Regions from separate parts of the Microbacterium sp. BE35 genome, predicted to be linked through region 3. Evidence: riboswitches for the same ligand, from Rfam matches in the RefSeq annotation. Region 3 holds a riboswitch; each other region holds the start of a gene.
What was found. A riboswitch is a leader RNA that binds a small molecule or an ion and turns the genes downstream of it on or off. The one in region 3 is predicted to bind thiamine pyrophosphate.

Region 1 (4,113 bases), 530 kb from region 3:
ACCGCATGGGCCACTCCGACGCGGTCGTGATCGCCGACGCGCACTTCCCCGCGTGGGCCATCGGCGCACGCGTCATCGATCTGCCGGGAACGACGACGCCCGAGGTGCTGGCGGCGGTGCGCAGCGTTGTGCCGCTGGACGACGCGCCCGCATTGGATCTCATGGCGTCGGCCGACGGCGAGGTGCTCGACGTGCAGCGTGAGCTCGCCGCCGCAGCGGGAGTCGACGACCCGCGCTACGTCGACCGGTTCGAGTACTACGAGCTCGCGAAGACCGCGTACGTGATCGTGCGCACCGGAGAGACCCGCACGTACGGCAACGCCCTCCTGCGAAAGGGCGTCGTCGGCTACCCGGCCGCCTGAGCGGGTCTCTCGGCGCCTCAGCCGTTGAGACCGAAGAGGTCCAGCGGGTGCGTGAGGCGCCACCACGGCGACGGGTCCGTGATCTCGGCCGCGAGCTTCAGGTCGACGGTGGTGGCGTCGAGCGGTCCGGTGACGCTGAGCGAGCCGACGACATCGCCGGCATCGCGGCTGTCGCCGAGGTGGTAGGTGGTCGCGACGGTGCCGCTGCCGCCGTTCCACAGGATCACCGAGGCGTCTGCGGACGTGACGATGTCGACCTTGTCGCCCCACAGCGTCTCGACCTGGCCCGCCACGGTGCTCGCCGTCACCGAGGGCTTGGGCTGCAGCTCAGCCTCCATCTGCGCGTAGAGCGCACGGGATGCGGCGAGGCGTGCCTCGTCATCTGGCTGACCCAGCACCGACGCGTAGAGGCGCACTGTCCTGTCGCCGATCGTGACGTCCTTGGCAGAGAGCAGGTTCCACGCGTCGAGGGTGCCGGTCTTGACCCCGACGACGCCCGGATCGGCGAGGAGGCCGTTCGTGTTCTCGACATGCCCGGCGCCGGGGAGGTCGACCGACTGCTTCGCGACGATCTCCGCGATGACAGGATGCGCGAGCGCCTTCTGGGCGAGCGTCACGAGGGCCTCGGGGCTCGCGGCGTTGCGCGCGTCCATTCCGGTGGGTTCGCGGACCGTGATCCCGGGAACGCCGTGGGCCGTCAGCCACGCGTTGGCGGCCGAGGCGTAGACGGCGTCGGAGGGCCAGATCCCCTGGGCCAGCCGGTCGGCGTAGTTGTTCGCCGAGCCGATGAGCATGCCCTCGAGCATCTGGTACTCGCTGAGCGAGCCGCCGACCGGGACGTCGAGCGCCGACTCGCCGCCTGCGCGGTACTGCCAGTAGCGCGAGCGGTCGGCGGACGTGAAGCGGTACTCCGGTCCTTGCTCGCCCACGGCGAGCGGCATCTCCTCGAGCACGACGAGTGCGGTGACGACCTTGGTGATGCTGGCGATCGCGTCGGGGTCGGCCGTGGAGGCGAGCGTTCCCGGGATGCCGGCGACGGCCTCGGCCGCGCTGCCCTGAGCAGGCCACGCCGGCGCGGCGGCGGGCGCCGCGATCGGCTGCACCTCCATCGCGGTCACGGTGGGGGCGACGGCGTGCAGCGGCCACAGCATGGTCGTCGCCGCATAGGCGCCGACGACGGCGGCGATCGCGAGCGTGGGAACCACGACGGCGGCGCGGAACGGGGAGCGGCGCGGGGCATCGGAGAGGAGGTCGGCCTCGACCGCCACGTACGGGGTCGCGGCCGCGGTCAGGTCGGCGGGGGCTGCGCCGTGCTCGACGAGGGATTCGTCGACCCAGGCGAGTGCGGTGTGCCCGCCGGTGACCGCGGTGACGGTCGGGGTGCCGAGGCCGGTCGGGAGCGCGAAGTCGGACGGCTCGACAGGCTCCGCGGCGTTCCACGTCGCGACCGACGGCACCTCGGCGACGGGCACCGTGGCGATCGTCGGAGCGGCGGCGGTCACGTCCACCGCGGCGGTGGTCGACGGCGGGTAGACAGCATCCGTCTCACCCGTCTGGATCGTGAGGATGCCGCCGTCGGGCACGTCTTCGGAACCTGCAACCGGGACGGCACCGGTCTGCGCGCGCCGCGCGCGACGCGTGGGTGCAGGGGTGTCGTCCGATGTCACCCCCCCAAAATACCTGCTGAGCCGGCGGTATACTCGTCGCCATAACCACGGGAGTCCGGTGAGCCGGGCTGAGAGGAAGCGATCCACGCTTCGACCGTCGAACCTGATCCGGATCATGCCGGCGCAGGGAGGAGCTCATATGCACGCGTCCACGTCCGCATCCACCCCCGTTGCGGCTCACTCGAAGGCCCCCCGGAGCCTCCGCTGGCGGGTGGTCGACATCGTCGTCGCCGCGGTGCTCGGCGTCGCGATCGGCCTGGTGTTCTGGGCCTGGAACACCATCGGCGGCACCTGGTTCGTCGCCATGGACGGACTCACCCCGGGCCTCGGCGGGATCGCCGTCGGCATCTGGCTCATCGGCGGCGTCATCGGCGGCCTGGTCATCCGCAAGCCGGGTGCCGCGCTGCTCGTCGAGGTGATCGCCGCGCTCGTGTCGATGCTGATCGGCAACGTGTGGGGCGTGTCGACCCTCTTCTCGGGCATCGTGCAGGGCCTCGGCGCCGAGCTCGTGTTCGCGATCTTCCTCTACCGCCGCTTCACGCTGCCCGTCGCGATGCTCGCCGGCGTCGGCGCCGCGGTAGGCGCCTGGGTGTTCGAGCTGTTCTACGGCAGCTCGCCCAACATCCTGAAGACCGTCGAGTTCAACGTCATCTACCTGGTGTCGCTGGCGGTCTCGGGCGCGCTGCTCGCGGGCCTCGTCGGCTGGCTCGCGGTGCGCGGGCTCGCCGCGACCGGTGCTCTCAACCGCTTCGCCGTCGGACGCGAAGCGCGCCGCGAGGTCTGACGTGACGGCGACCCGCCCCGCCCGCATCACCGCGGCGGGCTGGGGGTGGCGCTACGGCGGACGCCGGGCGGCTGCCGTCCACGACGTCTCGTTCACGATCGAGCCCGGGGAGCGCGTGCTCCTGCTCGGCGCATCGGGCGCGGGCAAGTCGACGCTCCTCGCCGGAATGGCGGGTCTGCTCGGCGGTGCCGACGAGGGAGACGAGACCGGCACCCTCCTCATCGACGGTGGACGTGCCGAGGCTCACCGCGGTCGCGTCGGGCTCGTGCTCCAGGACCCTGACGCCGGCGTCGTGCTGTCGAGGGTGGGAGACGATGTGGCGTTCGGCTGCGAGAACCTCGGTGTCCCGGCCGCGCAGATCCCCGCTCGGGTCGCAGAAGCCCTCGACGCCGTCGGGCTCGACGTGCCTCTCACCCGGCCGACCAAGGCACTGTCCGGGGGACAGAAGCAGCGACTCGCCCTCGCCGGCGTGCTGGCGATGCGGCCAGGGGTGCTCCTGCTCGACGAGCCCACCGCCAACCTCGACCCGCACGGCGTCCGTGAGGTGCGCGACGCCGTCGAGCGCGCAGTGCAGGAGAGCGGCGCGACGCTCGTCGTCATCGAGCACCGCACCGCGGTGTGGGCGGACCTCATGGATCGCGTCATCGTGGTCGGCGCCGACGGTGGGCTCCTCGCCGACGGGACGCCCGCCGAGGTGTTCGCGCGCCACGGTGCCACGCTCGCCGCCGCGGGGGTGTGGATCCCGGGCCACTCGGTCGATCTGCCCGTACTCGCTTCCGCCCGGGCCGATGCATCGGCGGCGGTGGCGGCATCCGCTCTCTCGATCTCCCGCGACGGCCGCACGATCGTGCGCTCGGGGCTCGACCTCGCCGTTGTTCGCGCTGCCGCGACCGTGATCACGGGTCCGAACGGCGCCGGAAAGTCCACGCTCGCCCTGACGCTCGCCGGGCTGCTGCCTGAGGCGGCGGGTCGCGTCGAAACCGCGCCGGAGCTCGCGGGGCGGTCCGGCCGGCGCCCGTCGAAGTGGACCTCGCGCGAGCTGCTCACGCGCATCGGCACGGTGTTCCAGGAGCCCGAGCACCAGTTCCTCGCCTCCACCGTGCGCGACGAGCTCGCCATCGGGCCGCGCTCGCGCGGCGTCGATCCGGCCACCGTCGGCCAGATCGTCGACGAGCTGCTCGAGCGGCTGCACCTCGCGCCGCTCGCCGCCGCGAACCCGTTCACACTCTCGGGCGGTCAGAAGCGCCGGCTCTCGGTCGCGACCGTGCTCGCCGACGCGCCCCCGGTGATCATGCTCGAT
Region 2 (4,113 bases), on a different contig from region 3:
GCGAGCGCGCCGGTGAGCCACGTCTTCGCCCGCTGCAGTGCATCGGGCCAGGTCGCGCCGCCCGCACGCAGCGTCGCCATAGCGGACGAGAGCGAGCAGCCGGTGCCGTGGGTGTGACGCGTTTCGACGCGCACGCCCCCGACTTCGTGCACCGTGCCGTCGGCCGCCACGATCGCATCCGGGCATTCGGCGCCGTCGAGGTGCCCGCCTTTCAGCAGCACCGTCGTGCCGGTGTCGCGTGCGAGGGTCTGCGCGTGATCGATGGCCTGCACCCACGAGGTCGCGTGAGTGCGTCCGATCAGCACCGCGAGCTCCGCGAGATTCGGGGTCACGAGATCGACCTCGCCGGCGAGCGCTCGCAGTGACTCCTCGGCAGCGGGGTCCAGCAGCGGGTCGCCGCTCGTCGCCACCATCACCGGGTCGAGCACCACGATCGGCGGGCGCACGCGTCCGAGCCACTGCCGAACGGTGGTGATGATCTCCGCCGACTGCAGCATGCCGATCTTGACCGCGTCGATCTCGACGTCGTCCGACACGGCGTCCAGCTGCGCGGCGAGGAACGCCGTCGGCGGCACGTGCACGTCGCGCACGCCGAGCGTGTTCTGCGCCACGAGTGCGGTGACCACGGCCATGCCATAGCCGCCGAGGGCGCCGATCGACTTGAGATCCGCCTGCACACCGGCGCCGCCGGTCGGGTCGGTGCCGGCGATGCTGAGCACCCGCGGGATCGACACGGCTCGAACCGGCGTCGGTGCAGGCGCGGCGAGCGAGGTGCCGGTCACTGCGCGACCCCCTCGAGCGAGGTCGCATCGGCTGCGCTCCGCAGCGCGCGGGCCGCCGCGGCCGGGTCGTCCGCGCCGCAGATCGCCGACACGACCGCGACGCCCGCAGCCCCGCAGTCGCGCAGGGCAGCGACATCCGACTCGGTCACCCCGCCGATCGCGATGCACGGCAGGTCCGCGCCCGCGGCGAACGCCGCGAAGCCCTCGACGCCGAGCGCCGGCGGGTGGTCGGGCTTCGTCGACGTCGGCCGGATCACCCCGACCCCGAGGTAGTCGATCGTGCCGTCGCGGGGGAGACGCGCTGCAGCCCGATGCTCCGCGGAGTTCGCGGTCCATCCGATCACGGCCTTCGACCCGAGCAGCCGGCGCGCCGTTTCGGGCGGGAGGTCGCTCTGTCCCAGGTGGACGCCGTCGACGCGGGCTCCGGCATCCTGGGCGGCGACGGCCACGTCGACGCGGTCGTTGACGAGGAGCAGGCAACGGCGGTCGATGACGTCCGAGAGGGCTCGCGCCTGGCGCAGCATTTCGCGGGCGGTCACCGACTTCGCTCGCAGCTGCACGACGTCGACCCCCGCGCCGACCGCGGCGTCGACGACCTCGAGCAGTCGGTCGAACGGCAGGCGGTCGTCGGTCACGAGGTGCAGCGCGAGACGCGCGCCGCGCCTCGTCATCGGATCGCCAGCACGTCGGCGACGCGCGCGTCGAGCTCGGCCGGTGCTGCGGCCACGGCGTCGAGCGCGTCGAGCAACGCCACGCCGAAGGTGCCCGGTCCCTCCGCGCGGGCCGCGGCCCGTTCGGACGCGACCGCGTAGAGGACGGACGCCGCCACCGCCGCCTCGAACGGAGCACACACGCCGACGAGCGCGGCCATCACCGCGCCGAGCGAGCAGCCGCCGCCGGTGACGCGCGTGAGCAGCGCATCCCCACCATGGACGCGGACCACCCGCTCGCCGTCGGTCACGAGGTCGACCGGGCCCGACACGGCCACCACGCCGCCGGTGCTCAGCGCGAGGGATCGCGCGGCGCCGGCCGCGGCATCCGTTCCGTCCGTCGCATCGACTCCGCGACCGCCGCCGCCTCCGCCGGCGAGGGCGAGGATCTCGGAGGCGTTGCCGCGGATGATCGCGGGACGGTGCTCGAGAAGCTCGGCGGCGAGGGCCGTTCGCACGGGCAGCACGCCGACCGCGACCGGGTCGAGCACCCACGGGGTGCCGGCGCGCACCGCTTCCCGGGCGGCCTCGCGCTGCTCGGCGGTCGGGGTGCCCAGGTTGACGAGCACGCCGTCGGCGACGCCGGCGAAGAGCCCGGCCTCGCCCGGTATGTCGGACATCGCGGGGGCGGCGCCCACCGCCAGGAGTGCGTTCGCGGTGTAGTTCGTCACCACCGAGTTGGTGATGCACTGCACCAGGGGCGAGGTCTCCCGCAGCGCCGTCAGCGCGGCGGCGGGGGAGAGGGCGGACAGGTGTGCTTCGGTGCGCGCGTTCATCGCGACATCCCTTCGCTCGCATGATCGAGATCAGGTTCGACGGGTGTGTTCTCAGCCCGCCGTGCGGGCACCCCGTGTCACTGCCGAGCAATCTAGCAGGGGATCCCGACGGGCCATCGCCGTGTGTCGCCGGCCGGCGCGGCTCGGGTCCGACCTCCGTCGCCGAGCCTGTCGAGGTGCGGTCGCGGTGCGATGGGCTGAGCCTGCCGAAGTGTCGGCCCCACGCCGTAGGCTGGGGGAGTGACCACCGCCCTCTACCGCCGCTACCGGCCCGAGTCGTTCGGCGAGATGATCGGGCAGTCGCAGGTCACCGAGCCGCTCATGACCGCGCTGCGCGGCGACCGGGTCGGTCATGCGTATCTGTTCTCGGGCCCCCGCGGGTGCGGAAAGACCACGTCGGCGCGCATTCTCGCCCGGTGCCTGAACTGCGCGCAGGGCCCGACCGACACGCCGTGCGGCACGTGCGACAGCTGCGTCGAGCTCGGCCGTGGCGGCGGAGGTTCGCTCGACGTCGTCGAGATCGACGCGGCGAGCCACAACGGCGTCGACGATGCCCGAGACCTGCGCGAGCGCGCGGTGTTCGCGCCGGCCCGCGACCGGTTCAAGATCTTCATTCTCGACGAGGCGCACATGGTCACCCCGCAGGGCTTCAACGCCCTGCTCAAGCTCGTCGAAGAGCCGCCCGACCACGTGAAGTTCATCTTCGCGACGACCGAGCCCGAGAAGGTCATCGGCACCATCCGGTCGCGCACCCATCACTACCCGTTCCGGCTCGTGCCTCCGGCCGCCATGCTCGAGTACGTCGAGCAGCTGTGCGCGCAGGAGAGCGTGAACGTCGAGCAAGGCGTGCTGCCGCTCGTCGTGCGCGCGGGCGGCGGATCGCCCCGAGACACCCTGTCGCTGCTCGACCAGCTGATCGCCGGCTCGGAAGACGCCAAGGTCACCTACGCCCGCGCGGTCGCGCTGCTGGGCTACACTCACGCCGAGCTGCTCGACGAGGTGATCGACGCGTTCGCCGCCTCTGACGCATCGGCCGCCTTCGCCGCGGTCGACCGCGTGGTGCAGACCGGGCAGGACCCGCGCCGCTTCGTCGACGACCTGCTCGAGCGCCTGCGCGACCTCATCGTCGTGTCGGCGACCGGACAGGGCGCCGCCGCCGTGCTGCGGGGCGTCTCGGCCGAAGACCTCGCGCGCATGCAGCGCCAGGCCGACGCGTTCGGTCCGTCGCGGCTGTCGCACATCGCCGACCTCGTCATCGCGACCCTCGACGACATGACCGGCGCCACCTCGCCGCGTCTGCAGCTCGAGCTGATGGTCGCCCGCGTTCTGGCGCGCGGCGCCGCTCCCGTCGCCGCGCCCACGGCAGCTGCTGCACCCGCTCCCGCTTCGACGGCTCCCGCCGCCACCGCACCTGCAGCCGCTGCGCCCGCCGCCACTGCACCTGTACCTGCAGCCGCTGCAGGTACCCCGCCAGAAGTGGCTGCGCCGGCGGCTCAGGTCGCGCAGCCTGCCGAGCCCGCGCCTGTGGCGTCCCCTCCCGTCCCCGCCGGCCCGGTCACGCTCGACCGCCTCCAGCAGGCTTGGCCGCACGTGCTCGCGCAGCTCGAGAACGTCAGCCGCTCGTCGTGGATGCTCGCTTCGGGCGCCCGTACCGTGGCGCTCGACGACGACGTGCTCACCCTCGCGTTCTCGAGCCAGAGCGACGTCGCGAAGTTCAAGCAGCTCGCCGCGGGCAAGGGACCCAGCGAAGACCTGCGGCAGGCGATCCTGGCCGTGCTCGGCATCCGCGTGAAGTACATCGCCCGTCACGACGCAGCCGGCGGCTCCGGTGGAACCGGCGGTGCG
Region 3 (4,113 bases):
GCGTCCGCCGGCGAGCACGATGAGTCCGATCACGATGGCCCCGGCGATCCACCCGAGCAGGTACCCGGCGGACGGGCCGAAGAAGACGCCGATGCCGCCGCGTCCACCCGCGAGAAGCGGCATCCCGACCGCGACGAGGCCGAGCAGGACGGTGACCGACAGCGCGCCGAGCCACGGGCCGAGGATGGCGCCGACGAGCATGACGCCGAGCGTTTGCGCGGTGATCGGCACTGACCCGAGGATCGTGAAGCCGCCGGGCAGCCCCAGCACGGCGATGATCGCGGCGAACACGGCGACGCGCGCCAAGGCGGTCGCGTCGAGCGTGCGGACGCCGGTCTGCGGGGCGAGCGAGGATTCGGGGGGATTGGCCATCGGACGAGGTCCCTTCGACGGATACGGTGATCCTGAACGACGTTCACTTGAACAGTGTTCACTATAACGCTGTTCAGTAGAGTGCTGTGATGGGGTCGGCGAGAGGACATCGGGGTCATACCCGTGACGAGGTCGCGCGCGCCGCGATGCGGATCCTCGACGAGTACGGCCTGCCCGACCTGACGATGCGCCGCCTTGCGGCCGCGCTGGAGGTGCAGCCGAGCGCCCTGTACTGGCACTTCCCCAACAAGCAGAGCCTGCTCGCAGAGCTCGCCGACCGGATCGTCGCCGAGATGCACGCCGTATCGACGGAGGGGGACTGGGCTGCGCGCGTCCGCACGGAAGCGTTCGCGCTCCGTGCTGCGATGCTCGCTCACCGCGACGGTGCCGAACTGGTGACGAGCACGTTCGCGCTCGGCCTGGGGTCCCAGGCGGCGCAGGACAGCCTGGCGGCGGCGATCACTGCTGGCGGTTTCGACGATGAATCTGTCCAGCGGGCCACCACAGTCCTGCTTCATTTCGTGCTCGGTCATGTTGAGCATGAACAGCAACGGCAGCAGTACCGCGCGCTGGGTGTCCACGGCGACCAGATCGACGATCAGCGACAGGAGGGCGCCTCGGACGCCGAGTTCGCCTTCGGCGTCGACCTCCTCGTCGGCGGACTGGAGTCGCGTCGCATCCGCGGCTGATCTCACAACGTCAGCACTCCTCGCGCAGCCCTCCGTCCGATCGCCTCGCACGAATGCGGTAGCGTGGCGCTATCCACACGGGTGCCCTCGCAAGGGCTGAGATCGGGCTGACGCGGCCTGCGACCGTTCGAACCTGTCCGGGTAATGCCGGCGAAGGAAGTAGGAGTCGCCTCCATGGAAGCTGTCCATTCATCGCGCGTTCTCGCGCACCTGCACGACACCGAACACGACATCCGGGTCCCGGTGGACCGGATCGCGCTGGAGCCGTCTCCTGACGGGTCGGTCAGCGCGCCGGTGACGGTGTACCGCACCCAGGGTCCGGGCAGCGATCCGGTGCGCGGGCTCCCGCCGTTGCGGGAGCAGTGGATCTCCGCACGCGAGGACACCGAGTGCTACGACGGTCGCGACCGGGATCTGCAGGACGATGGGCGTTCCGCAGTGCGCCGGGGCGCAGCATCCGCGGAATGGAAGGGTGAGAAGCGGGCCGCGCGGCGTGCCAAGCCGGGGCGCACGATCACGCAGATGCACTACGCCCGCAGCGGGATGATCACGCCGGAGATGAGGTTCGTCGCGCTGCGGGAGGACTGCGACGTGGAGCTGGTGCGCGCCGAGGTCGCCGCCGGGCGCGCCATCATCCCCAGCAACGTGAACCACCCCGAGTCGGAGCCGATGATCATCGGCAAGGCGTTCCTGGTGAAGATCAATGCCAACATCGGCAACTCCGCCGTCACCAGTTCGATCGCCGAGGAGGTGTCCAAGCTGCAGTGGGCGACCACGTGGGGCGCCGACACCGTCATGGACCTGTCGACCGGCGACGACATCCACACGACGCGCGAGTGGATCGTCCGCAACTCGCCGGTGCCCATCGGCACGGTGCCGATCTACCAGGCGCTGGAGAAGGTGAATGGCGACGCGTCGGCGCTCACGTGGGAGGTGTACCGCGACACGGTCATCGAGCAGTGCGAGCAGGGTGTGGACTACATGACCGTCCACGCCGGAGTGCTGCTGCGGTACGTGCCGCTGACAGCCGACCGGGTGACGGGAATCGTCTCACGGGGCGGGTCGATCATGGCCGGCTGGTGCCTGGCCCACCACCAGGAGAACTTCCTCTACACCCACTTCGATGAGCTCTGCGAGATCTTCGCCCAGTACGACGTCGCGTTCTCGCTCGGTGACGGGCTGCGGCCGGGGTCGATCGCCGACGCCAACGATGCCGCGCAGTTCGCCGAGCTGGACACGCTCGCCGAGCTGACGAAGCGGGCCTGGGAGTACGACGTGCAGGTGATGGTCGAGGGACCCGGGCACGTGCCGTTCCATCTGGTGCGGGAGAACGTGGAGAGGCAGCAGGAGCTGTGCGACGGTGCGCCGTTCTACACGCTGGGACCGCTGGTGACGGATGTCGCGCCCGGCTACGACCACATCACGTCGGCGATCGGGGCGACGGAGATCGCCCGCTACGGCACCGCGATGCTCTGCTACGTGACCCCGAAGGAGCATCTCGGGCTGCCGAATCGCGACGACGTGAAGACCGGGGTGATCACGTACAAGATCGCGGCACATGCGGCCGACCTGGCGAAGGGGCATCCCGGTGCCCGACTGCGGGACGACGCCCTGTCGAAGGCGCGGTTCGAGTTCCGGTGGCGCGACCAGTTCGCGCTGTCGCTGGACCCGGTGACGGCGGAGCAGTTCCACGACGAGACGCTGCCGGCCGAGCCGGCGAAGACCGCGCATTTCTGCTCGATGTGCGGTCCGAAGTTCTGCTCGATGCGGATCTCGCAAGACATCCGCAACGAGTTCGGGCTCGCGGGCGACGGCGCGCGGGCCGCCGGCATGGCGCAGAAATCAGCGGAATTCCGGGAATCCGGCGGGAAGGTGTACGTGCCCGCGCCCGCCCTCCGTCAGCCCTGAAGGCCAACGCATGGCTCACCCGAACGACGGGATGTCCGTCGGAGGCGAGGATGAGGTCCTAGGCGGCCGCGGCCGACACGGTCGCGGGGAGTGCGGCGCGCAGTCGCCGCGCACTGTCGGCGGGGTCATCCGACTCGGTGATCGCCCGGACGACAACGACACGCTCGGCCCCGGCTGCGACGACCTCGTCGATGTTCGTCAGGTCGATGCCGCCGATCGCGAACCACGGGCGTGTCGTGGAGATGCTCGCCGTGTAGCGGACGAGCTCCGGCCCAACGGCGGCGCGGCCGGGCTTGGTCGGGGTCGCCCAGACCGGTCCGACGCAGAAGTAGTCGAGATCGTCCGCGTCGGCGGCGATGTCGACCTGCGCCGGGGTGTGGGTGGACAGGCCGACGATCGCCTCGGGTCCCACGATCTTGCGGGCGAGCCGGGCCGGGAGGTCCTTCTGGCCGAGGTGGAGCACGGGGGCGCCGGCGACGTGGGCGATGTCGGCGCGGTCGTTGACGGACCAGAGCCTGCCGTGGCGGTCTGCCGCGTCGGCGAGGATGCTCAAGAACTCGAGCTGCTCGCCACCTTCCAGGGTCTTGTCGCGCAGCTGGATGATGTCGACCCCGCCCGAGAACGCAGCGTCCACGAAATCCGCGAAATCGCCCTGGCGGGCCCGGGCGTCGGTGCAGAGGTAGAGACGTGCGGCAGCGATGGACATCGGCCCAGCGTAGCGACGGATCCTCGGGGCTTTGACCGGCCGACCGTCGATGTGCTCGTCGTGGGCGGCGGGATCATCGGGCTCAGCATCGCCTGGCGGGCCGTGCAGACCGGACGTTCCGTGCGCCTCATCGACTCGGCACCCGCGCAGGGCGCCACCCATGCGGCGGCCGGCATGCTTGCACCCGTCAGCGAGTACCACCACCAGGAGCACGCGCTGCTGCCGGCGATGCGGGAATCCGCGGCACGCTACCCCGGCTTCGTGCAGGCACTCGCGCCCATCGACGGTGCGACGGGCTACCTCCGGACGGAGACGCTGCTGGTCGGCGTCGACCACGGCGACCGGCAGACGCTCGCCGATCTGCACGCCGCCCATCGACGCGCAGAGCTTGCCGTCGAGCCCTTGACGACCCGCGAGGCGCGCACCCGGGAACCGCTG

Region 1: linked by a shared signal. The riboswitch ahead of J2Y46_RS02355 (ECF transporter S component) and the one ahead of thiC (phosphomethylpyrimidine synthase ThiC) in region 3 are both predicted to bind thiamine pyrophosphate.
Region 2: linked by a shared signal. The riboswitch ahead of thiM (hydroxyethylthiazole kinase) and the one ahead of thiC (phosphomethylpyrimidine synthase ThiC) in region 3 are both predicted to bind thiamine pyrophosphate.

Annotation. Positions count from the first base shown of each region.
Region 1 is NZ_JAVDXD010000001.1:542,680-546,792, reverse strand. Features, by position in the region: gene J2Y46_RS02365 (RbsD/FucU family protein) at 1-362, shown strand, start outside; gene J2Y46_RS02360 (D-alanyl-D-alanine carboxypeptidase) at 380-2,029, opposite strand; TPP riboswitch at 2,067-2,176, shown strand; gene J2Y46_RS02355 (ECF transporter S component) at 2,169-2,813, shown strand; gene J2Y46_RS02350 (ABC transporter ATP-binding protein) at 2,815-4,113, shown strand, end outside.
Region 2 is NZ_JAVDXD010000005.1:130,094-134,206, reverse strand. Features, by position in the region: gene J2Y46_RS16525 (bifunctional hydroxymethylpyrimidine kinase/phosphomethylpyrimidine kinase) at 1-782, opposite strand, end outside; gene thiE (thiamine phosphate synthase) at 779-1,453, opposite strand; gene thiM (hydroxyethylthiazole kinase) at 1,450-2,268, opposite strand; TPP riboswitch at 2,259-2,353, opposite strand; gene J2Y46_RS16510 (DNA polymerase III subunit gamma and tau) at 2,509-4,113, shown strand, end outside.
Region 3 is NZ_JAVDXD010000001.1:1,075,372-1,079,484, forward strand. Features, by position in the region: gene J2Y46_RS04740 (biotin transporter BioY) at 1-372, opposite strand, end outside; gene J2Y46_RS04745 (TetR/AcrR family transcriptional regulator C-terminal domain-containing protein) at 519-1,061, shown strand; TPP riboswitch at 1,129-1,237, shown strand; gene thiC (phosphomethylpyrimidine synthase ThiC) at 1,236-2,969, shown strand; gene thiE (thiamine phosphate synthase) at 3,028-3,675, opposite strand; gene thiO (glycine oxidase ThiO) at 3,736-4,113, shown strand, end outside.